2 regions of the Nonomuraea sp. NPDC048826 genome follow, and region 2 is predicted to be linked to the other one. Evidence: riboswitches for the same ligand, from Rfam matches in the RefSeq annotation. Region 2 holds a riboswitch; the other holds the start of a gene.

Region 1 (7,052 bases), on a different contig from region 2:
CGACACCAAACCGGTGGAGCCGCTGGCGGTGGCCCGGCTGGCGGCCCTGGGCAAGGCGTCGGCCTACGGCGGCGCGTTGTTCGCGGGCCTGTTCGGCGGGTTCGTCCTGCACACGGCGACGCAGCTGGAGAAGGAGACGCCGCGGAGCGAGTTCTTCGTGACGGGCGGCTCGATGCTGGCCTGCGTGGTCCTCGTCTGCGCCGCGCTCTTCCTGGAGCACTCCTGCCGCATCCCCGGTGACCCGGAGGGCCCGCGGCCGGAGTGAGTCACTTGTCGATGTCGCCCACGACGAAGAACATCGAGCCGAGGATCGCCACCATGTCCGACACCAGGTTGCCGGGCAGCATCTCGCGCAGCACCTGGACGTTGCTGTAGGAGGCGGAGCGCAGCTTGAGCCGCCACGGGGTCTTGTCGCCCTTGGAGACCAGATAGTAGCCGTTGATGCCGAGGGGGTTCTCCGTCCAGGCGTACGTGTGGCCCTCCGGCACCTTGAGCACCTTGGGCAGGCGCTGGTTGATGGGCCCCCGGGGCAGCGAGCGGAGCCGGTCGACGCACGCGTCGGCCAGGTCGAGCGAGACCTTCACCTGCTCCAGCAGCACCTCGAAGCGTGAGTGGCAGTCGCCGGCGGTGCGGGTGACGACCTTGACCGGCAGCTCGGGGTAGGCGAGGTAGGGCTGGTCGCGGCGCAGGTCGAGGTCGACGCCCGAGGCCCGGGCGATCGGGCCGCTGACCCCGTACTGCATGACCTGCTCGCGGGTGAGCACGCCGACGCCGCGGGTGCGGGCGAGGAAGATCTCGTTGTGCAGGATGAGGTTCTCGATGTCGGGGATCTTCCGGCGGACCTCGTCGACGGTCTGCGACACCCGGTCGAGCCAGCCGTACGGGAGCTCCTCCTTGAGCCCGCCGACCCGGTTGAACATGTAGTGCATGCGGCCGCCGGAGATCTCCTCCATCACGGCCTGGAGGCGCTCGCGCCCGTCGAAGGCGTAGAAGATGGGCGTCATGGCGCCCATCTCCAGGGGGTAGGAGCCGAGGAACATCAGGTGGTTGAGCACCCGGTTGAGCTCGGCCAGCAGGGTGCGCGCCCACACGGCGCGGACGGGCGGCTCCATGCCGAGCACGCGTTCGGTGGCGAGCACCACGCCGAGCTCGTTGGCGAAGGCCGACAGCCAGTCGTGGCGGTTGGCCAGCACGATGATCTGCCGGTAGTCGCGCACCTCGAACAGCTTCTCGGCGCCCCGGTGCATGTAGCCGACGATCGGCTCGGCGGTGGCGATGCGCTCGCCGTCGAGCGTCAGGCGCAGGCGCAGCACGCCGTGCGTCGACGGGTGCTGGGGGCCGATGTTGAGGATCATGTCCTCGGTGGCCAGCTCCTTGGCCCCTGCGCCGATTCCCACCACGCGTTCCGTCATACGGCCCATGCTCTCATCGGAGACCTGGCCGAGGAACGGGTGCGCCGGGGGTCCTCGCCGCCGACGGTCAAGGAAGGGTAAGGAAACGCATCACCAGGGCCGGTGCGGGGGAGGGTCATCGGGAACGGGGGAACTGACATGAAGAAGATCGGCTTGGATGTCGCGGCCCTGGTCGCCCGGGTGGTGATCGGCGTCATCTTCGTGGCGCACGGGCTGCAGAAATGGACGCAGGGCCTGGCCGCCACCGGGGCCGGGTTCGGTGAGATGGGCGTGCCCCTGCCCCAGGCCTCGGCCGCGTTCGCGACGATCGTCGAGGTGGTCGGCGGGGCGCTGCTGATCCTGGGCCTCGGGGTCCGGATCGTGGCGCTGCTGCTGCTGGTCGACATGGTCGGGGCGGTGCTGTTCGCGCATCTCGGCAACGGGGTGTTCGTGCAGGACAACGGGTGGGAGCTCGCGGCCGCGCTGGGCGCGGCCAGCCTGTTGCTGCTCGCTACCGGCGGCGGCCGCATCGGCGTCGACGGCATCATCAACGCGGCGTTCCGGCGGCGGCGCTCCGACCGTGACCTGACCGGCTACGGAACCGGACCGGCGACGGGCGGCCGCACCGACCCGCACCGCTCGTCGCTGGACGACTCGCCCACCCGCCCGATCGCGACGGACGACCCGCGCGGCCGCCCGGGATCGGGTGACAGCCGGGCGAGCGGGCTGAGCGACCGCGACATGGGCGACGTGGACCGGCTGCTCTCCGACGAACCGACCCGGCCGAACCCGCACAACCGGTAGCAGCCGCGCCCACCCAGCCGCCCGCCCGGCCGCTCAGCCCGGCCGCTCAGCCCGGTCGCCGGCTCAGTCGCCCGCCCAGTCGCCCGCTCAGTGGCCCGCTCAGTGGCCCGCTCAGTGGCCCGCCAGCTCGCGCAGGGCGGTGATCAGGCGGTCGACGTGCTCGTCGGTCGTGCCGATGCCGATGGAGGCGCGCACGGCCGAGGCGGTCCCGTCGGCGCACCCGCCTTCCTGGGCGCCGAGCAGGTGGCGGACGAACGGGTGCGCACAGAACTTGCCGTCGCGCACCCCGATGCCATGCTCGGCGGAGAGCGTCTCGGCTACCTCGCGGGCCGGGTGGCCGTCCACGGTGAACGACACGATGCCGACGCGCGGATGGCCCGGCCCCCACAGCGACAGCTCCCGTACGCCCTCGATGCCGGCGAGCCCGGCCCGCAGCCGCGCGACCAGCCGCTCCTCCTCGCGGGCGAGCGCGGTCCAGCCGGTGGCGGTGAGCGCGTCGCAGGCGGCGGCCAGCGCGATGGCGCCGAGCACGTTGGGGGTGCCGGCCTCGTGCCGGGGCTCCGGGTCGTCGTGCCAGTCGACGCCGTCCTCGCCGACCGTGCGGACCGCGCCGCCGCCCTTCAGGTACGGGTCGCCGGCGGCGAGCCAGTCGCCCCGGCCGATCAGCACCCCGGCCCCGAACGGCGCGTACAGCTTGTGCCCGGAGAAGGCGACGTAGTCGAGGTCGAGGGCGGTCAGGTTGAGCGGCCGATGGGGGACGAGCTGGGCGGCGTCGACCAGGATGCGGGCGCCGTGCCGGTGCGCGATGTGGGCCAGGGCGGCGATGGGCCACAGCTCGCCGGTGACGTTCGAGGCGGCGGTGACGACCAGCAGCTTGGGCCCGTCGATCTCGGCCAGCGCCTCGTCGGCGGCGCGGACGGCCTCCCCGGGGAAGGCGGGCGGCGCCAGCTTGACCACCTGCCGCCACGGCAGCAGCGAGGCGTGGTGCTCGGTGTCGAAGACGACCACGGTGGCGCCCTCGGGCAGGCAGCCGGCGAGCAGGTTGGTGGCGTCGGTGGTGTTGCGGGTGAAGACCACCGCGTCGTCGGGGCGGGCGCCGACGAACGCCCGTACGGTGTGGCGGGCCTGCTCGTAGCGGGCGGTGGTGAGCTGGGAGGCGTACCCCGCGCCGCGGTGCACGCTGGAGTAGGCCGGGAGCGCGGCGGCGACGGCGGCGCTGACCGGCTCCAGACAGGGGGCGCTGGCGGCGTAGTCGAGGTTGGCGTACCCGACGAGCCTGCCGCCCTTGACCGGGACCCGCAGGTCGGCGCCGAGCACGGCGGGGATCTCGCGGGCCGCCGCTCGGGGTTCGGGGCGCTCCTCGGGAGCGGTACGGGCGGCGTCGAAGATCGTCAATGTGGACATGGCAGCCTCCTCAGGGGTCACCGGACCCCTGGAAGCAGCCCACGGAGCCCGCGCTTGCCCGCCACCCTGCGTGGCGGACCAGGTCTTCACCCGGGGCACCCCGCCGCGGACGCGAGGGTTGCCGGCCAGCGAGCCGGGGCTTGGCGCTGGCACTCATGACCTACGTCCCGGACTATAACTGATGAATCCTCCGGATCGCGAACTTCTCCGGGTGGTCGCTCGTTGGCCCGTGGTACGTCCCCCCGACCACGAAAGTAGGCGGCGATGCTTGACTGGGTGGCCGACCCGGCGATCTGGATAGGGTTCCTGACCCTGGTGACCCTGGAGATCGTCCTGGGCATCGACAACATCATCTTCATCTCCATCCTGGCCGGGAAGCTGCCGCCCGAGCAGCGTGACCGGGCGCGGGTGCTGGGCCTGGGCGCGGCGCTGGTCACCCGGCTGCTCCTGCTGCTGGCGCTGTCGTGGGTGGTGCAACTGACGGCGCCGCTGTTCGAGGTGCTCGGGCACGAGATCTCGGGACGGGATCTGATCCTGCTGCTGGGCGGGCTGTTCCTGCTGGCCAAGAGCGTGACCGAGATCGGCCACAGCATGGACGTGGCCGACGAGAAGGACGGCAAGCGGGTCGCGGCGGCGTCGTTCGCCTCGGTGATCGTGCAGATCATGCTGCTGGACATCGTGTTCTCGCTCGACTCGGTGATCACCGCGGTGGGCATGGTGGACGAGCTCGGCGTCATGGTGGCGGCGGTGGTGGTGGCCGTGGTGGTGATGCTGTTCGCCTCCGGGCCGATCAGCCGGTTCGTCGACACGCATCCGAGCATCAAGATGCTGGCGCTGGCGTTCCTGGTGCTGATCGGGGTGGTGCTCATCGCCGAGGGGCTGGACCAGCACATCCCGAAGGGGTACATCTACTTCGCGATGGCGTTCTCGGTCGTCGTCGAACTGCTCAACATCCGGGTCCGGAGCAGGAGGAACCGGCAGGTAGAGGCACCTCCTACTATGAAATAGTGCGCTTTGATCCCTGGAATCCGGATTTCGTAGCTCATCCCTACGACGCCTACGCCGAGCTGCGGCGCGAGGCTCCCGTCAGCTACTTCGAGCCCACCGACCAGTGGCTGATCGCCCGCCACGCCGACGTCGACGAGCTGCTGCGCGACCGCAGGCTCGGCCGCTCCTACCTGCACGTGGCCACGCACGAGGAGTTCGGCAGGCCGCCGGAGCCCGAGTTCCAGGAGCCGTTCTGGCGCGTGGTCCGAGCCGGCATGCTCGACGTCGAGCCGCCGGTGCACACCCGGCTGCGCCGCCTGGTGTCCAAGGCGTTCACCCCGCGCATGGTCGAGTCGCTGCGGCCGCGCGTGCGGGCCGTCGCCGAAGGGCTCGTGGACACGTACGTGGAGAAGGGCGGCGGCGACCTGATCGCCGACGTCGCCGAGCCGCTGCCGGTGACGGTGATCGCGGAGATGCTGGGCATCCCCGAGGCCGACCGTCACCTGCTGCGCCCCTGGTCGTCCGACATCTGCCTGATGTACGAGCTGAACCCGACCGAGGAGATGCAGCACACGGCCGTCAGGGCGGCGGAGGAGTTCGCCGAGTACCTCAGGACGCTGGCCCGCGAGCGCTCCGGACGGCCGGGCGACGACCTGATCAGCCTGCTGGCGCAGATCCCCGAGCTGACCGAGGACGAGCTGATCGGCACCTGCGTGCTGCTGCTCAACGCCGGTCACGAGGCCACCGTGAACGCCACCGGCAACGGCTGGTGGGCCCTGTTCAGGAACCCGGGCGAACTGGCCCGGCTGCGCGCCGACCGCTCGCTGCTGCCCACCGCGATCGAGGAGGTGCTGCGCTGGGACACGCCGGCGCAGATGTTCGAGCGCTGGGTGCTGGAGGACATCGAGGTCGGCGGGGTGCGGATCCCGCGCGGGGCCGAGGTGGCGCTGCTGTTCGGCTCGGCCAACCGCGACCCCGAGGTGTTCGAGGACCCCGACCGGTTCGACGCGGGCCGGGTGGACAACCCGCACATCTCGTTCGGGCTGGGCATCCACTACTGCCTGGGCGCGCCGCTGGCCCGGATCGAGATGGTGGAGTCGTTCGGCGCGCTGCTCGCCCGGGCGCCGGAGCTGGAGCTCGTCAGGGAGCCGGAGTGGAAGCCCGGCTACGTCATCCGCGGGCTGCGGGGACTGGAACTGCGCACCGGCTGAGACCGGCTCACCGGGCCCGGCCGGAGCAGGCTCACCGGGCCCGGCCGAGGCCGGCTCACCGGGTCAGGCTGGGGCAGACTCAAGGGCTCCGGCCGAGGCCGATTCATCGGCTCTGGCTGAGCCAGCCGAACCCGCCCAGCCCCGCCGGATCGATCAGTTCGCCCTCCTCCGAGGCGCGGGCCAGCGCCCTCAGATAAGCCCGCGGGTCGGTGCGGGCCAGGTCGAGCGCGGGCCGGGCGCCGGTGATCCCCAGCTCGCGCAGCGCGGCGCGCTGTGTGGACAAGGTTGTGGATATCGCGCCCGCCTGCCGTCCGGCCTCCGCGCATGCGTCGAGCGCGACATGTGCGGTGATGTCGCAGGTCCCGTCGGGTATGGGGGAAACGACCGCGCCGTCGCGATATCCGGTGAGCGTCCCGCAACGCGGCCGGTTATCCACAGGGTGTGCATAATCCACGGCGACGGCCCGCCCCTGGTCGAGCCGGTTCAGCACCGCCGCCCAGGCCGCGTCGCGGGTGCGGCCGATCTCGGCCCGGGTGCCCACGCACGACAGCGGCCACCACCGTTTCAGCCACTCGCGGTCGGCCTCCGCCGGCTCGCCGCCCAGCCGTTCCTCGCCCGTCTCGGTGTCGACCATGACCAGCCGGGGCCCCTCGGCCGTCTGCTCGGCGACGTCCACGGGGATGTTGTCGAGCCACTCGTTCGCGACGACCAGGCCGCGGATGCCGGACGGGATCCGGGCGGACCACGCGATCTCCCCGGGCAGGTCGTCCGGGCGGGGGGACAGGTCGACGGCCGTGACCCGGAGCCTGGCCCGCAGTTCGCGGCCGGCCATGCCGAACACGTGGCCGACCAGCAGCCCCTCGCCCGCGCCGACGTCCACCAGGTCGAGGGCGGGCGGGCCGCCCAGCTCGGTGTCGACCTCGCGCAGCAGGGTCAGCACGGCCTCGGCGAACGCCGGTGACGCGCAGACGGACGTGCGGAAGTGACCGGAGGGGCGCTCGCGGAGGTAGAAGCCCCCCTCGCCGTACAGCGCGCGCTGGATGGCGGCGCGCCAGGTGAGCCACATGGTTGGACTATCTCATGATTGGCGCGGAGGCCCGGGCCGTTCGACCGGCCCGGACTCCCGCCATGGCCGCCAGTCGGCGGAGGCGGCCATGCGCACCGCCCAAGAGGCCCCGGCACAGTGCGGGCGTCGGGTCCCGCGTGGGGACCGGCGCCCGCTCCTAGCGGTGAACCCCTCTCCTCATCTCATCCG
Region 2 (7,052 bases):
GTGACCGACATCCCTGGAATGGAAGCGATACTCAAGGATCCGGCCGGCGCCGTGATCGGGCTCGACTTCGACGGCACCCTCTCGCCGATCGTGCCCGACCCCGACGCCGCCGTCGTCCACCCCGGCGCGCCGCCGGCGCTGGCCGAGCTGGGCCGGTACGTCCGTGCCGTGACGATCCTGACCGGGCGGCCGCCCGCCAAGGTGCTGGAGCTGGGACCCGCGCTCAAGGAAGTGCCGGGCCTGGTCATCCTCGGCCACTACGGGTTCGAGCGGTGGGAGGACGGACGGATCTCCGCGCCCCCGCCGCCGGCCGGGGTGCCGCGAGCCAAGGCGGAGCTGCCGCTGCTGCTCGACTCGCTGGGCCTGACCGACGTGGCCATCGAGGACAAGGGCCGCGCCGTCGCCGTCCACACCCGCCGCAGCGCCGACCCCGAGGGCGCGCTGGCCGCGCTGCGCGAGCCGCTGTCCGCGCTGGCGGCCGAGCACGGCCTGGTCGTCGAGCCCGGCCGCATGGTGCTGGAGCTGCGGCCGTCCGGCATGGACAAGGGGCACGCGCTCAGCGCCTTCCTGACCGAGCGGTCCGCCAGGTCGGTGCTCTTCGCCGGCGACGATCTCGGCGACCTGGCCGCCTTCGGCGCGGTGCGCTCGTCCGGACTGCCCGGCGTGACCGTGTGCAGCGGCTCCGCCGAGGTCACGGCGCTGGCCGAGCGGGCCGACATCGTGGTCGACGGCCCGGAGGGCGTGGTGGCGCTGTTGCGGGAGCTGACGGCGGCGTTCAGCCGATCGTGACCAGCTTGCAAGCGGGCGTCCCTAGGCTCTCGGACCATGAGCAAGAAGCACCTCGCCGCCGTGGCCGTGGCGGCGGCCGCGGTTCTCGTCGCCCCCGCCGCCGCAGCCGCGTCCACCACCTCCTCCAGCACCTCCGCCGCTCCCTCCCAAGAGCTGAAGCTGCGCAAGGGCCTGACCCTTTACATCCCGATCCAGTGGGTGGTCCACCGGCTCAGCGGTGACCGGATCCGCGTCGTCACCGGCCGTTGCGCCGCTCCCGGGGGCAGCTTCTTCACCCCCGGCTGCAAGAGCTTCTGGATCCTCGGCCCGAAGGCGATCAAGAAGGGCGCGGAGGGCTTCGGCCCGTACAACGCGGACAGGGGCGGCTACTACCCGGCCTCCGACGTGCAGAGGTGCCCGAAGAACGGGTTCCTCGTGCGTGCCGAACGGGTCGTGCACAAGAAGGGCCTGCGTCAGGTCGGCCCCGGGCACAAGGCGCACTACCACCAGTTCACCACCCGCTGCCGCACCACCAACGGCAAGAAGACCGGTGTCTCGTTCACCACCCGCGAGTGGTATCTGCCGAAGTCGCAGATCCTCGTCGTCGACGAGTGGAACACCAAGCTCCTCGGCGACACCCTCAAGTACGCCGACTGGCGGTGAAGTCAGGCGAGCGCGTCGAGCTGGGCGGCCAGCCACCGGTGCGGGGGCAGCGCGGTGGCGGCCGCCTCCAGCCGCTCCCGGCGGCGGGTCCGCTCCGGCTCGGGCATCACCAGCGCCGCGTGCAGCGCGCCGGCGGTGCCGGTGATGTCGTACGGGTTGACCACCAGCGCGTGGGGGCCCAGCTCGGCGCACGCGCCGGCCTCCCGCGACAGCACCAGCGCGCACTTCGGCGACAGGATCGGGCCCTCCTTGGCCACGAGGTTCATGCCGTCGCGGATCGGGTTGACCAGCAGCACGTCGGCCAGCCGGTAGGCGGCCAGCGAGCGCGGGTAGTCGTCGTTGACGTTGAGGATCAGCGGGTCCCAGTCTTCGGTCGCGTACTCGTCCTCGATCTCCTGCGCGCAGCGCTGCACCGCGGCGGTGTATTCGCGGTATTCGGGCAGGTCGTGGCGGCTCGGGTAGGCGAAGGCCAGGTGCACCACGCGGCCGTGCCACTCGGGGTGGGCGTCGAGGAACTCCTTGTAGGCGAGCAGGCCGCGCACGATGTTCTTCGACAGCTCGGTGCGGTCGATGCGCACGATCAGCTTGCGGTCGCCGACCTCCTCCCTGATCGCCGCCATGTGCGACTCGACGTCGGGCTCGCCGGCGCGGGCCAACAGCGCCTTGCCGTCGACGCCGAGCGCGTGCACGCCGACCCGGGTGGTGCGGCCCTCGTGAGTGATCGTGCCGGCCTTCCCGTCGACCTCGGCGCCCAGCACGGTCTGGCAGCACTCCATGAACGCCTTCGCCCACCGGCGGGTGAGGAACCCGGCGTGGTCGGCGCCCAGGATGCCCTCCAGCACCTCGCCCGCCACCTCGTCGGGCAGCAGCGAGAAGTATTCGGGCGGCGCCCACGGGGTGTGGCTGAAGTGGGCGATGCGCAGGTCGGGCCGCTCGGCGCGGAGCATGGCCGGGGTCAGCGTCAGGTGGTAGTCCTGCACCAGGACCCGGGCGCCGTGGCCGGCCTCCTCGGCCAGCGCGAGCGCGAACGACCCGTTGTAGTCGCGGTAGGACTCCCAGTCGCGCTGGAACCTGGTGCCGAAGTGGGGCGCGTTCGGGATGTCGTAGAGCAGGTGGTTGACGAACCAGAGCGTGGAGTTGGCCACGGAGTTGTAGGCCCGGTGGAAGGTGGAGGGCGCGATGTCGAGCATGCGCAGCGCCCCCGTCTCGTAGCCGGCGTGGTCGAGCCGGCCGCCGGGGGCCTGGCGGACGGCACTGCGGTCGCCGTCGGACAGGGCGGCGCACACCCACAGCACGCCGCGGTCCTTCGCCACTCCGGACAGGCCGGAGACGAGCCCGCCGCCGCCGCGTTTCATGGTGAGGACGCCGTCGTCGGAGACGGTGAACGACACCGGGCCTCTGTTCGAGGCGAGCAGGACGCTGTTCATTTCCCCTCCCTCCGATCATAGGATCCCAGCTATGGCGCTAGATGAGCACACCGAGGAACTCGCCCGTGCCGCCGCCGGCGGCGACCATCGCGCTCTCGGCGAGCTCCTGCGGCGGATCGAGCCCGACGTGCTGCGGCACTGCGCCCGTATCCTGCCGTACCACCATGACGCCGAGGAGGCGGCGCAGGACACCCTGCTCGCGGTGGCGCGCAACATCGGGCGGTTCGAGGGACGGGCGAGGTTCAGCACCTGGCTCCACATCGTGACCGCCAACTGCGCCCGTACGACCTACCGCTCGCTGAAGCGCAGGGCGGCGGAGCAGAGCTCCGACGAATTGCTGACCCAGAAGCCCGACGTGCGGCGGGTCAGCGTGATCGCGGGCTCGCGGCTCGACCTGCTCGACGCCATGGAGGCGCTGGAGGCCGACAAGCCCGACCTGGCCCAGGCGCTGGTGCTGCGCGACATCGTGCAGCTCGACTACAGCGAGGTGGCCGAGCAGCTCAACATCCCGCTCGGCACCGCCAAGTCCCGCATCCACCAGGCACGCAAGTATGTCCAGGGGGTGCTGGGCGACGATTACCGATGAGACCGTTCATCTCGGAGTTTGAGACGCCTGTCCTGGGCACGTGGTTGAGCGGGTAGAGTCCGAGTCAGCAGCAACAACTGAACATTGCTCATCCAGAGGGGTGGAGGGACCGGCCCTGCGAAGCCCCGGCAACCCTCCCGGCTTGTGACTCGCGACCTGGCGAGGCCGACCGGGACAGGGTGCCAATTCCGGTCCGCGGTCAAGGTGGCCGCGGGCGAAGATGAGGGAAGGCCTCGCTTCATGTCGCTCGACTTTGGTCCTGCAACCGCTCTCTCCTGCCGCGAGTGCGGCGCCCGCTACCCGCTCGGTCCCAACTTCGCCTGTGTCGAGTGTTTCGGGCCGCTGGAAGCGGCCTACGACTTCGGCGACGTCAAGCGGTCCGACATCGAGTCGGGCCCGGCCAACATCTGGCGCTACCGTTCCCTGCTGCCGGTGCCGGCCGACGTCGCGACCAAGCCCAACATGAACCCCGGCTGGACGCCGCTGGTCAAGGCGGGCAACCTGGGGCGGGCACTCGGCATCAAGTCCCTGTACGTGAAGGACGACTCGGGCAATCCCACCCACTCCTTCAAGGACCGGGTGGTTGCCATCGCCGTCGAGGCGGCCCGCAACTTCGGCTTCCACACGCTTTCCTGCTCCTCGACCGGCAACCTGGCCGGGGCGGTGACGGCCGCCGCCGCCAGGGCCGGCCTCGACGCCTGCGTGTTCATCCCCGCCGGGCTGGAGCAGGCCAAGATCGCCATGGCCCGGGTGTTCGGCGGCAAGCTCATCGGCATCGAGGGCACCTACGACGAGGTCAACCGGTTCTGCTCGGAGCTGATCGGCGACCCGCTGGGCGACAAGTGGGGGTTCGTCAACGTCAACCTGCGGCCCTACTACGCCGAGGGCTCCAAGACCCTCGCGTACGAGATCGCCGAGCAGCTCGGCTGGCGGGTGCCGGAGCAGATCATCATCCCGATCGCGTCCGGCTCCCAGCTCACCAAGATCGACAAGGGGTTCAAGGAGCTGATCCGGCTCGGGCTGGTCGAGGACCGGCCCTACAAGGTCTTCGGCGCGCAGGCGTTCGGCTGCTCGCCGGTGTCGGCCGCCTACAAGGGCGGCCATGACGTGGTCCAGCCGGTCAAGCCCGACACCATCGCCAAGTCGCTGGCCATCGGCAACCCGGCCGACGGCCCGTACGTGCTCGACATCGCCCGGCGCACCGGCGGCGCCGTCGAGGACGTGACGGACGCCGAGATCGTGGCGGCCATCAAGCTGCTGGCCTCCACCGAGGGCATCTTCGCCGAGACGGCGGGCGGCGTCACGGTGGGCGTGCTGAAGAAGCTCGTCGAGACCGGGCAGCTCGACCCGGAGGCCGAAACCGTGGTGCTCAACACCGGCGACGGGCTCAAGACGCTCGACGCCGTGGCGGACGACGCGCAGCCCACGGCCGTGATCCGGCCCTCCCTCGACGCGTTCCGCGCGACTGTCTGACAATCAGGAAAGGCGAGGTTATATCATGAGCGTTTCTGTGCGGATTCCCACCATTCTGCGCACGTACACCGGGGGCAACGCGGAAGTGAGTGGGGAAGGCGCGACTCTCCGTGACGTCCTGGCCAAGCTCGACTCCGACTATCCGGGCATCGGCGCCCGCATTCTGGATGAATCGGGCAAGATTCGGCGTTTTGTTAACGTCTATGTGGGGGAAGAGGACGTCCGATTCGCCCAGGGTCTTGACACTCCCGCCCCGGAGGGCGCACAGATCTCCATCATCCCGGCTGTCGCGGGCGGCTGAGTCCTCCGTCCGGCCCGAGCATCCGTCTGGAAGGCGCCCCCATGGGGCGCCTTCTGCTTTTGCCAGGAAATTCAACCTTGAACTACTCAGCCTAGGGTGAAATAGGTCTTTTGCGGATTGACTCTGTTGCCAAACGCTCTGCCACAGGTATGGTCGAGTGCGATCGTCAGACGATATCCCCATAAGTCTTGGCGATTGTGGGTCTCGCGGAGGAATGGGCGAGATCTCTGAGCCCAGTAAGAGGAGTCGGAAGTGGCGCAGGGCACCGTCAAGTGGTTCAACGCGGACAAGGGCTACGGCTTCATCGCGGTAGACGGTGGTAAGGATGTATTCGTCCATTACTCGGCAATCATGATGGACGGCTATCGCTCTCTCGAGCAGGGCCAACGGGTCGAGTTCGAGATCACGCAGGGCCAGAAGGGGCCGCAGGCGGAGTCCGTCCGTGCGGTCTGACGAGTAGCTGGTACGCACCGGCAGCCCCCACGCCAGCGCAGTGCGTGTGATCTGCCACCTCACCATCGAAGTTACGGCGGGCCGCCCGGGGCCCGCCGTACGGACTCCCTCCGGACTCTTTGCGGCTCCTCGCGGGCGCGGGGGTTGACCTGGCCAGAGCCGAGTCGGCTTGCACTCGGCAGGGTAGAGTGCTAAACAGTTCGTTGGCACTCTATGTTGATGAGTGCCAACGGGGATCGAGACGATGGGGCCTGCCGAACGGAGATGCGGGCCCACATGCCGTCGCGGGCGTCGGCTCGATCTCACCAGGACACCCGTTATCTGGGAGGTCTCGCCTAATGGCAGCCAAGATGATCGCGTTTGACGAGGACGCCCGGCGCGGTCTCGAGCGCGGGATGAACCAGCTCGCCGACGCGGTGAAGGTCACGCTGGGCCCGAAGGGCCGCAACGTCGTGCTGGAGAAGAAGTGGGGCGCCCCCACGATCACCAACGACGGTGTCTCGATCGCCAAGGAGATCGAGCTCGAGGACCCGTGGGAGAAGATCGGCGCCGAGCTGGTCAAGGAAGTCGCCAAGAAGACCGACGACGTCGCGGGCGACGGCACCACCACCGCTACCGTGCTCGCCCAGGCGCTGGTCCGTGAGGGCCTGCGCAACGTCGCCGCGGGCGCCAACCCGATGGCCCTGAAGAAGGGCATCGAGGCCGCCGTGGAGCGGGTCAGCGAGGAGCTCTCCAAGCTGGCCAAGGATGTGGAGACCAAGGAGCAGATCGCCTCCACCGCCTCCATCTCCGCCGCCGACCCCGAGATCGGCTCGCTCATCGCCGAGGCGATGGACAAGGTCGGCAAGGAAGGCGTCATCACCGTCGAGGAGAGCAACACCTTCGGCCTGGAGCTCGAGCTCACCGAGGGCATGCGCTTCGACAAGGGCATGACGTCGATGTACTTCGTCACGGACTCCGACCGCATGGAGGCCGTGCTCGAGGACCCGTACATTCTGATCGTCAACTCGAAGATCTCGGCCAACAAGGACCTGCTGCCGCTGCTCGACAAGGTCGTGCAGTCCGGCAAGCCGCTCCTCATCATCGCCGAGGACATCGAGGGCGAGGCCCTGGCCACGCTGGTGGTCAACAAGATCCGCGGCCTGTTCCGTTCCGTGGCCGTCAAGGCCCCGGGCTTCGGCGACCGCCGCAAGGCCATGCTGGCCGACATCGCCATCCTCACCGGCGGCCAGGTCGTCGCCGAGGAGGTCGGTCTCAAGCTGGAGAACGCCACCCTCGACCTGCTGGGCCGCGCCCGCAAGGTCGTGGTGACCAAGGACGAGACCACGATCGTCGACGGCGCCGGTGACGCCGACTCGATCGCCGGCCGGGTCAACGAGAT

Evidence for each region. Region 2 has a riboswitch for S-adenosylmethionine ahead of thrC (threonine synthase). Riboswitches for the same ligand answer to the same signal wherever they lie in the genome.
Region 1: another riboswitch for S-adenosylmethionine. It lies ahead of ACGFI7_RS24365 (aminotransferase class V-fold PLP-dependent enzyme); the one in region 2 lies ahead of thrC (threonine synthase).

Annotation. Positions count from the first base shown of each region.
Region 1 is NZ_JBICUQ010000006.1:555,751-562,802, reverse strand. Features, by position in the region: gene ACGFI7_RS24380 (DUF3180 domain-containing protein) at 1-265, shown strand, start outside; gene ACGFI7_RS24375 (NADH-quinone oxidoreductase subunit D) at 267-1,412, opposite strand; gene ACGFI7_RS24370 (DoxX family protein) at 1,551-2,195, shown strand; gene ACGFI7_RS24365 (aminotransferase class V-fold PLP-dependent enzyme) at 2,307-3,599, opposite strand; SAM riboswitch class IV at 3,645-3,760, opposite strand; gene ACGFI7_RS24360 (TerC family protein) at 3,864-4,607, shown strand; gene ACGFI7_RS24355 (cytochrome P450) at 4,607-5,797, shown strand; gene ACGFI7_RS24350 (SAM-dependent methyltransferase) at 5,901-6,863, opposite strand.
Region 2 is NZ_JBICUQ010000013.1:159,515-166,566, reverse strand. Features, by position in the region: gene otsB (trehalose-phosphatase) at 19-789, shown strand; gene ACGFI7_RS38815 (hypothetical protein) at 826-1,431, shown strand; gene ACGFI7_RS38810 (trehalose-6-phosphate synthase) at 1,434-2,858, opposite strand; gene ACGFI7_RS38805 (RNA polymerase sigma factor) at 2,890-3,444, shown strand; SAM riboswitch class I at 3,530-3,671, shown strand; gene thrC (threonine synthase) at 3,685-4,917, shown strand; gene ACGFI7_RS38795 (MoaD/ThiS family protein) at 4,943-5,218, shown strand; gene ACGFI7_RS38790 (cold-shock protein) at 5,471-5,671, shown strand; gene groL (chaperonin GroEL) at 6,010-7,052, shown strand, end outside.